Regions from separate parts of the Bacillus sp. ISL-35 genome, predicted to be linked through region 1. Evidence: riboswitches for the same ligand, from Rfam matches in the RefSeq annotation. Region 1 holds a riboswitch; the other holds the start of a gene.
What was found. Region 1 has a riboswitch for FMN ahead of J7E38_RS01585 (ECF transporter S component). Riboswitches for the same ligand answer to the same signal wherever they lie in the genome.
Positions count from the first base shown of each region.

Region 2: linked by a shared signal. The riboswitch ahead of ribD (bifunctional diaminohydroxyphosphoribosylaminopyrimidine deaminase/5-amino-6-(5-phosphoribosylamino)uracil reductase RibD) and the one ahead of J7E38_RS01585 (ECF transporter S component) in region 1 are both predicted to bind FMN.

Region 1 is NZ_JAGGQK010000001.1:304,436-309,038, reverse strand. Features, by position in the region: gene J7E38_RS01600 (RecQ family ATP-dependent DNA helicase) at 1-584, opposite strand, end outside; gene J7E38_RS01595 (YpbB family protein) at 575-1,678, opposite strand; gene J7E38_RS01590 (ferredoxin) at 1,974-2,222, shown strand; gene J7E38_RS01585 (ECF transporter S component) at 2,342-2,923, opposite strand; FMN riboswitch at 3,087-3,220, opposite strand; gene serA (phosphoglycerate dehydrogenase) at 3,509-4,603, shown strand, end outside.
Region 2 is NZ_JAGGQK010000008.1:25,228-29,830, forward strand. Features, by position in the region: gene J7E38_RS13065 (spore germination protein) at 1-1,386, opposite strand, end outside; gene J7E38_RS13070 (metal-sensitive transcriptional regulator) at 1,553-1,894, shown strand; FMN riboswitch at 1,951-2,101, shown strand; gene ribD (bifunctional diaminohydroxyphosphoribosylaminopyrimidine deaminase/5-amino-6-(5-phosphoribosylamino)uracil reductase RibD) at 2,230-3,312, shown strand; gene ribE (riboflavin synthase) at 3,325-3,981, shown strand; gene J7E38_RS13085 (bifunctional 3,4-dihydroxy-2-butanone-4-phosphate synthase/GTP cyclohydrolase II) at 3,993-4,603, shown strand, end outside.

The sequences.
Region 1 (4,603 bases):
TAGACTACCTCATTCCATTTCTGAAGACAGAGCTTTTCAGCGATATCTCTGCGAACTTCCTTTGTGGCAGTGGCTGTTAATGCAAGTGTCAACGGTTGTCCCAGCTTCTTGCGATATTCTCCAAGCTTGAGATAATCAGGCCGGAAATCATACCCCCACTGCGATATACAGTGGGCCTCATCCACAACGAAAATGGACACAGACAGCTTCATCAGGCGCTCCAATACCGAATCAATCCCCAGCATTTCAGGAGATATGAAGATGTACTTGAATTTTTCAAGTTGTTCAAGTGCCTGGGCCTTTTGCCGGGGTGACAGGAACGAATTCATGGCAATCACTCTTTTTTCACCCATGGCCATCATTTGCTCAACCTGGTCCTGCATCAGCGAAAGTAGTGGTGAAACAACCAAAACAGGCCCTTCCAGCAGGTAACCCGGCAATTGGTAGCATAGTGATTTTCCTGTACCTGTCGGCAGCATTGAAATTGTATGTTTTTTTCCCATAACAGATTCAATTGTTTCACGCTGTCCCGGGCGGAAATCAGCGAAATGAAAATATTTAGCCAGATAGTGTTTCAGTTCCATTCGGCATCACCATATTTAGCGAGAACAAGCCTGATTTCAAAATAAGAGGCATCAGCCACGCGTTCTTTGATTTGTTTCAATTTTTTTGCGGAATTCTGCTGTGCAGCCAGCAAAATTCTTTCCAGTTTTCCAGCTGGAACATAGCGTTCTATATCAAATTCCTTTATTGTAAGCACAATCTCTACAATATGATCTTCAATCGTGCTTTGTTTAAGATTCCTGACAACGGCAATTTCATCAAGGCTATAGCCCTTTTGCAGCAATTTATACGTTTTGTCAGTTGAAAGCGTCAATGGCACCTCGCGTTCTGCCTTGTTCAACAATCCGCTCAGCAGCGGATATACAGATGGGCTTTCGAGAAGCCTGTCGAACATGGCATGCAAACAATTCAGGAACTCATAATGATAATGAGCCGGTTCCATGCCAGTCCGTTCAGATGCCTGCATGATGGTCAAACCGATTTTCTTGAAGCCGGTCAACCTTAAAACGACTAATTCAGGTTTGGTCCCCTCATTCTCCAGTGCGGAAGTAAGTTCTTCATACAGCCTTTCAGCCAGTATATAGCGATCTTCATTTTGCTGTTTGATATATCGCTTTACCCAGCTAAGCGTTTCCGGCTTATTCCGGACGGGGATATAGGACCGTTCTTGATTGATTAGGTTCGAACTCACCTGGATGAGCAGCGTCAATCTTTCCCAGAAAGGCTCGGTTACCTGATGGTATTTCCAGCCATTTAAAAATTCAGGAAGCGGACATTGAGATAAATGCTGTTCAAGCTCCTCTTCCCCTCTGGATGTTAATTTGACTTTCGTTTCTGCCATCTCTTCTACCAGGCCTCTGCGCTTCAGCCTTCCGACCATTTTTTCCAGTCCATCCCGGCTAACTGATGGATATGTAGAGAAATACGGAGTGATTTTATAAAGATGAGCATCCTGGATGGTCTGTGATGAGCGTTTGCCCTGTAAAAGGTGAAACAGCGAATAAATGGTTCTCTCACCATTGATTGTTTTCAATATCGACAAAACAACAGACTCCAAATAGGTTATCCCCATACTATCACCCTTGAAATTAATGCCAATGATGGCTAAAAACATTTTTCTATCCCATTTGCCTGCCTATTTTTGGGTAAAAATAAACATAGCGTAGGGAAAAAATCCCTATCCTGCTATAGCAGAAAAATATTATAGCTTTATTTTAACATGAAAATGTCCAGCAGAATGTTTTATTTTCAGCGCAAAATCCATTCCACGCCTTATCTGATAAGCATTCTCAATACTTTTTTTATTGAAATGTTGGCGATACAGTTTTACAATAGATATGAGGAATACGTTTTCACTGATATTGGTGAAAACAGCATATTATTGTTAAACACTTGGGAGGAATTATATCATGGCTAAGTACACGATCGTTGACAAAGAAACTTGTATTGCATGCGGAGCTTGCGGTGCAGCTGCTCCAGATATTTATGATTACGATGATGAAGGCATCGCTTTCGTAACACTTGATGAAAATGAAGGTATTGTTGAGATTCCTGATGTATTAATCGACGACATGATGGATGCATTCGAAGGCTGCCCAACCGACTCAATCAAAGTTGCTGATGAGCCATTCAACGGAGATGCAACGAAGTTCGAATAAGATCATACATAAATTCCCGCTTAATAAGCGGGAATTTTTTATTTTGACTGAGAAAATTAAACACTTTAAAAACCAAAAAGCAACGGTGCAGGCCGTTGCTTTATATCATCAAAAATATATCAAGCACTCTTATAGTTTTGCTGTCTTTCAATCCATGTTTTCATTCTCGTGAACATCAGCATGAATACGATAGACATCATCAAGCCTTTTACGAAGTTGAAAGGCAGGATACCTGCTACAATAAACTGTTTTGTTTCTGGACCAGACATTGCCGGCATATTCAGGAACAATGTGTAGGCAGGCAGGAATACATAGTAATTAAGGACACTCATCAGAATGGCCATGCTGACTGTCCCTGCCACTAAGGCAAACGTCATTCCTTTTTTAGTTTTTACCCGCTGATATAGATAGTAAGTTGGCAGAATGAATAAAACTCCTGCTGCGAAGTTGGCGGCATGGCCAACTGGCACTCCAGTTTCACTGCCTGTCATGAAATAATCAAGGATATTCTTTATAAGTTCTACTAAAATACCAGCTGCCGGACCGAAGATCAAAGCAGCAATCAATGCAGGAATATCGCTGAAATCGACCATCAAGAATTTTGGAAACGGCGGCAGCGGAAAATTCAGCAGCATCAAGACATAAGATATACTGCTCAACATTCCAATTGAAACCATTGCTTTTACACTAAATTTTTTCATTTTCCTCTCTCCTTATAGAGATCCATCTCACATAAAGAAGAAAGATTCAGCATTCACATACCCATAGACAAATAAAATCCCCCAAGTTTTATGCTTGAGGGAGAATTGACTAAGGCATGCTTAATAAACGTTCAAACCTGCATTTTTTGAACGTCTGCAGAACCTCCATCTTCTCCCATCCAGACTATACTGTCGGCTTTGGAATCGCACCAAATCCTGCCTAAAAGGCTCGCGGGCTTAGAGAAAAAATCACTCATTACCGCCGATCGGGAATTTCACCCTGCCCCGAAGATAGACCATATTTAATTAACATGTTTATTATACTGAAAAAAAGAATTTTTGTGAAGATGTTTGCTTGTGACGTTTTTATGTCACCACCAAATTAATCCTAATCTCCTTTCTGACTGAATATGATGATGGAAAGCCTGCAAAATTCGGAAATTTAGCCTTAAATCCTGATAGCGACTTCTATTTAAGAGAGCGTTTACATTATATTTAAGAACATTTAGTGCATTTGACAAAAGAATATTCGTCTTGTAAAATAATCAGAAAATTATTTTTATTTACATAAAGGAGTGAGCAAAGATGTATCAGGTGTTAGCTGCTGATTCAATCAAAGAACAGGGCTTGCAGCCATTGCTGGAATGGAAGCATGCACAGGTGCATACAGGGGGAATTGATTCCGGCCTGGTCAGTTTAGAAAAAGTCGACGCGTTATTGGTAAGAAGTGCGACAAAGGTAACGGCCGAACTGCTTGACTCCATGCCTTCACTAAAAATCGTCGGACGTGCAGGTGTCGGTGTGGATAATATAGATATTTCCGCAGCGACGAAAAGAGGAATTGTCGTCGTCAATGCCCCTGATGGAAATACAATCTCCACTGCTGAGCATACTTTTGCGATGATGGCAGCATTGATGAGGAATATCCCTCAGGCACACTCTACTGTAAAAAATGGGGAATGGAAAAGGAACCAGTTCATCGGAAATGAACTCCACAGTAAAACATTGGGAATCATCGGCTTAGGAAGGATTGGATCCGAGCTTGCCAAAAGGGCACGGGCTTTTGGGATGTCCGTGAAGGTGTTTGATCCATTTTTAACGAAGGAACGAGCCGATGTCTTAGGCGTACAATTATCCACTTTCGACAACGTTCTTCAGGAAGCGGATATCATCTCCGTCCACACACCATTGACAAAAGAAACAAAAGGGCTTCTTAATGAAAGGACTTTGAGCCAGACTAAGAAAGGGGTCTATCTCCTCAATTGCGCCAGAGGCGGAATCATCGACGAGATGGCCCTCGCCCACTTTATCGAAAATGGCCACGTAGCCGGTGCTGCCCTCGATGTTTTCGAAGTCGAACCTCCAGGGGACCACCCTTTGCTTAAATTCGATTCCGTCATTGTCACCCCACATCTTGGTGCCTCAACAAAAGAAGCACAGTTGAATGTCGCTACACAGGTTGCCAGGGAAATCCGGACTTTCTTTGAAAATAAACCTGTTGCCAACTCCATTAATCTGCCAGCGATGTCTAAAGAAATCTATGAAAAAATACAGCCTTTCCACCAGCTGGCAAAGGAAATGGGGAAAATCGTCTCGGAATGCCACAATAAAGGCGTCAATGAATTGACAGCCACCTATTCAGGGACTGCTGCAGAACTGGAAACCACCTTTTTGACAAAA
Region 2 (4,603 bases), on a different contig from region 1:
TCTCAAAAATGTGTCCTTAAGATCCTTGACCTGCAATGGAGCCAATGGCGAAAAATATGGGACTCCGAAAGATTCAAGCTTGCACAGTTTAATGAAGACGAATATCAGGCCAAAAGTTAGTCCCACGAAACCTAATATTGCAGCCGCAACCATTAGGGGAAACCGGATCAGCCGGACGGCCGTACTCATTTCATTGGAAGGAACGACAAACGCAGATATCGCAGTGACAGCGACGATGACAATCATGATATTAGAAATCAATCCTGCGCTTACAACAGCATCACCTATGACCAGACCTCCAACAATTCCGATGGTTTGTCCGATCGGTCTCGGAAGCCTGATCCCAGCTTCCCTGATCAATTCAATCGTTATCTCCATGAAGAAAGCCTCCAAAAGAGGAGGATAGGGTATTCCTTCTATTGATCCCTTTAATGGAAGAATTAACTCATGAGGGATGACTTCAAGGTGAAAAGCAATAATTGCGATGTAAAAGGCAGGCAATGTGATGGCGATAAGGAAGCTGACATACCTCAACAAACGGATGAATGTAGAAGGAATCCACCGACTGTTATAATCATCCGATGACTGATAGAATGCAAAAAAAGTGATTGGCAATATCAAGGCTGTCGGACTGCCATCACCAATGATGATGATCCTGCCTTCCATTAAATTAGCCATTGCCCGATCCGGCCTTTCCGTGTTGATGAGCTGTGGAAATAAAGAAAACGGATCGTCCTCAATGAACTCCTCAATATAACCAGGACTTAGTACCATGTCGGTCGAAATATAGGAAAGCCTTCTTTCAACTTCATCAACGATATTCTGGTCAGCTATCCCCTTCATAAAAATGACAGCTACTTTGGTTTTGGTCTTATCGCCTAACTCATGGTAGTTAACCGTGAACTCTGGATTTTTAATTCTAAGCCTTAGCTGACTGATATTTGTTTCAAGTTTTTCAACGAAGCCATCATGCGCGCCGCGAACCACTGATTCATTTATCGGTTCCTGTATGGCACGTTGGATATCTTTAGGGAATGTGAATAGCCATCCTTCATCACGTTCGCATAAGAATAAAACATATCCGCCACTTAGAATGCCGCTGATCATGTTTTTCTGAGTATCCGCCCGTATACCATTCAACAACTTAAGTTCGTCTGGTGTGACCTGAGAATCTTCAGCCAATAAAGGAATCAATAAAAGCTCCTTGAACTTTTCCTGTGACACCATGGTTTCAAGGAAACAAAACCGCAAAGTATAGTTTCCCCTTTTAAATTCAAACTCTTTAAAGTCAGCGGTATGCTGAAAGACAGCCTTTAGTTTTTCATATCCACTGCAATGAATTTCTTTTTTCTCGCTATTAGATGCAGGAAGCCGGAATTTTTTCATCATCACACCACTTTTTTGCTTAATAGCAAACTTTAATAATATATTCGTTAAAAATAGTTATTCCTTTTAAAACGTTTTATATGTAAGAGTTGATGTGAATTTGCGATTATTTACTGTGTGGGGGTATGATAAGATATAAGCAAAAGATGTAAAAGGGGGTTTTTAGATGGACATTTTAGAGCCCGAAGTACACCCGGCTGACTGTGCGGACAGCTGCTGCTCATCAGAGCGAAAAAGCCATCACTCTGAAAAAACGAAAAAAAATCTTGTCACGAGATTGAATCGGATAGAAGGACAAATACGCGGCATAAAAGGCCTTATTGAAAGAGATACGTATTGTGACGACGTGATCACCCAAATTTCTGCGACTCAGGCGGCATTGAACAGCGTGGCTAAGCTGCTGCTTGAAGGCCATATGAAATCGTGCATCGTTGAACGGATTCAGGAAGGTGACAACGAAGTGATCGATGAACTGTTGACGACAATTGAGAAACTGATGAAAAAATAACAGGCCATTTTGTTTTCTATTTATGAACATGTTCTGTATAATGTCACTAACTTAATATATTCCTTCGGGGTCGGGTGAAATTCCCAACCGGCGGTGATGAAGCCAAGCCTGTGCTTCTTAGTCCGTGACCCGGTTAACATTTGTTAAACGGTGGATCTGGTGAAACTCCAGGGCCGACAGTTAAAGTCTGGATGGGAGAAGGAAAAAACGAGGATTAGAAACAAGGGAGCAGTATACCTTTTTTTACCCTCTAGTTTGATATTGTCTTTTTTAGGACCCCGAAGCGCTTATGTTTCGGGGTCTTTTTATTTTTTTAAAAAGAGGAAGGGATGAAGGTGAAGAATCAAGACTATATGGCCCTTGCCATCAATCTCGCAAGGGCAGCGGAAGGACAAACCTCCCCGAATCCCCAGGTTGGCGCTGTGCTTGTAAAAGAGGGGCAGATCATTGGCATGGGCGCCCATTTGAAGGCAGGCGAGCCGCATGCTGAGGTCCATGCGATCCGGATGGCAGGTGAGAAAGCGAATGGAGCGACTCTCTATGTGACACTGGAGCCGTGCAGCCATTTCGGGAAGACGCCGCCATGTTCGAATCTTGTCATAGAGTCGGGTATCAAAAAGGTGTTTGTGGCTTCGGTTGACCCTAATCCGCTCGTCGGCGGAGCAGGAATCAAAAAGATGCGTGAGGCCGGAATAGAGGTTGAGGTTGGATTATTAGCGGACGAAGCTATTGCTCTTAATAAGGTGTTTTTTCATTACATAAGCACGGGACTTCCATATGTAACCTTGAAGTCAGCCACCAGCCTTGATGGAAAAATCGCAACAGTGGCAGGTGAGAGTAAATGGATCACCGGTGAGGAAGCACGCAAGGACGTCCATCACTTCCGCCATACACAGGATGCCATTCTCGTTGGAGTCAACACGGTCATTAAAGATAACCCAAGCCTGACGACACGGCTTGAGACCGGAGGGAAAAATCCGATTCGCGTAATACTGGATTCCACCCTGAGAACGCCATGGGAATCGGGGCTGATCCTTGACCAGGCAGCACAGACCATCATCGTGACAGGATCTGGTGCCGAGCCTGAAAGGGTAAAACAATTTGAAGAACAAGGCATCAAAATCATCAAGTTAGAATCTGCGAAAGTCGGGATCAAAGAAATGCTGGGAAAACTGGGGGAGCGCGGCATCACTTCTCTGTATGTTGAAGGCGGTGCCGAGGTCCATGGCAGTTTTTTAAGGGAGAAGGCTTTTCAGCGGGTGATTACCTATATCGCGCCAAAGCTGATCGGCGGCAGAAATGCTCCGTCAGCATATGGAGGCGAAGGCATTGCCTGTCTGGAGGAAACAGTTCCCTTGAAAATCACCGATGTAAAACAAATCGGCCAGGATATCCGGATCATTGCTGAGCCGGTCTAGAGGGAGGTTAATATGTTTACAGGGATTATTGAGGAAATCGGGACTGTTGCAAATATCCAGCACAGCGGGGAATCTTTTGTGCTGACAATTGACGCGAAAAAAGTCCTGACAGATGTCCATCTTGGTGACAGTATTGCCGTCAACGGAGTATGCCTGACTGTCACGTCCTTTTCCGAAAACCGGTTTTCAGTAGATGTGATGCCGGAGACGGTAAAAGCTTCGAGCCTGAAAACCGTCAGGAGAGGCTCAAAGGTGAACCTGGAAAGAGCGATGGCAGCCGGAGGCCGGTTCGGCGGTCATTTTGTCGCCGGCCATGTGGATGGAGTCGGGGTCATCAAAGGGAAAACCCAAGTTGAAAACGCAGTGTATTATGAAATCCAGCTTGATCCCGAATTGCTGAAATACGTCATCATGAAAGGCTCTGTCGCAGTTGATGGTACAAGCCTGACTGTTTTCGGGATATCGGAAGACAGCCTGACATTGTCGCTGATTCCGCTGACACTTTCTGACACAGTGCTTGGCTTCAAGGATAAAGGCGATATCGTCAATATAGAATGTGACATGATCGGCAAATATGTAGGGCACTTCTTGAGTAACCAGGTTCCAGCAGCTCCAAAAAAAGGAAGCAATATTACAGCCCAATTCCTAGAGGATAACGGGTTTATGTGAGGGTGATGAAAATGTTTGATCCGATTGAAGAGGCTATATATGAACTCATGCAAGGAAAGGTAGTCATCGTTTGTGATGACGAGGACCGGGAGAATGAAGGGGATTTTATCGCGCTGGCTGAGAAGGCAACACCCGATGTTATTAACTTCATGGCGACGCATGGCCGGGGGTTGATCTGTGTTCCAATTGAAACAGAATTGGCACAAAGGCTCGACCTGATGCCGATGGTTTCTCGCAACACTGATCCACATGGTACTGCATTTACCGTTAGTATCGACCATAAGTTCTCCACGACAGGGATTTCTGCGTTTGAGCGCTCGGCCACGGTGCTCAGCATGCTTGATCCAGAGTCAAAGGCTGCCGATTTCAAACGTCCTGGCCACGTCTTCCCGCTTGTCGCCAAGAAAGGCGGCGTCTTAAGGCGGGCCGGCCATACGGAGGCAGCGGTCGATCTGGCGAAAATGTGCGGCGCCAAGCCGGCTGGCGTTATTTGCGAAATCATGAATGAAGACGGCACAATGGCAAGGGTGCCGCAGCTTCGCAAAATTGCAGACCAGTTCGAATTAAAGATGATCACGATCAAAGACCTTATCCAGTACCGGAACCGTAAGGACAAGCTGAT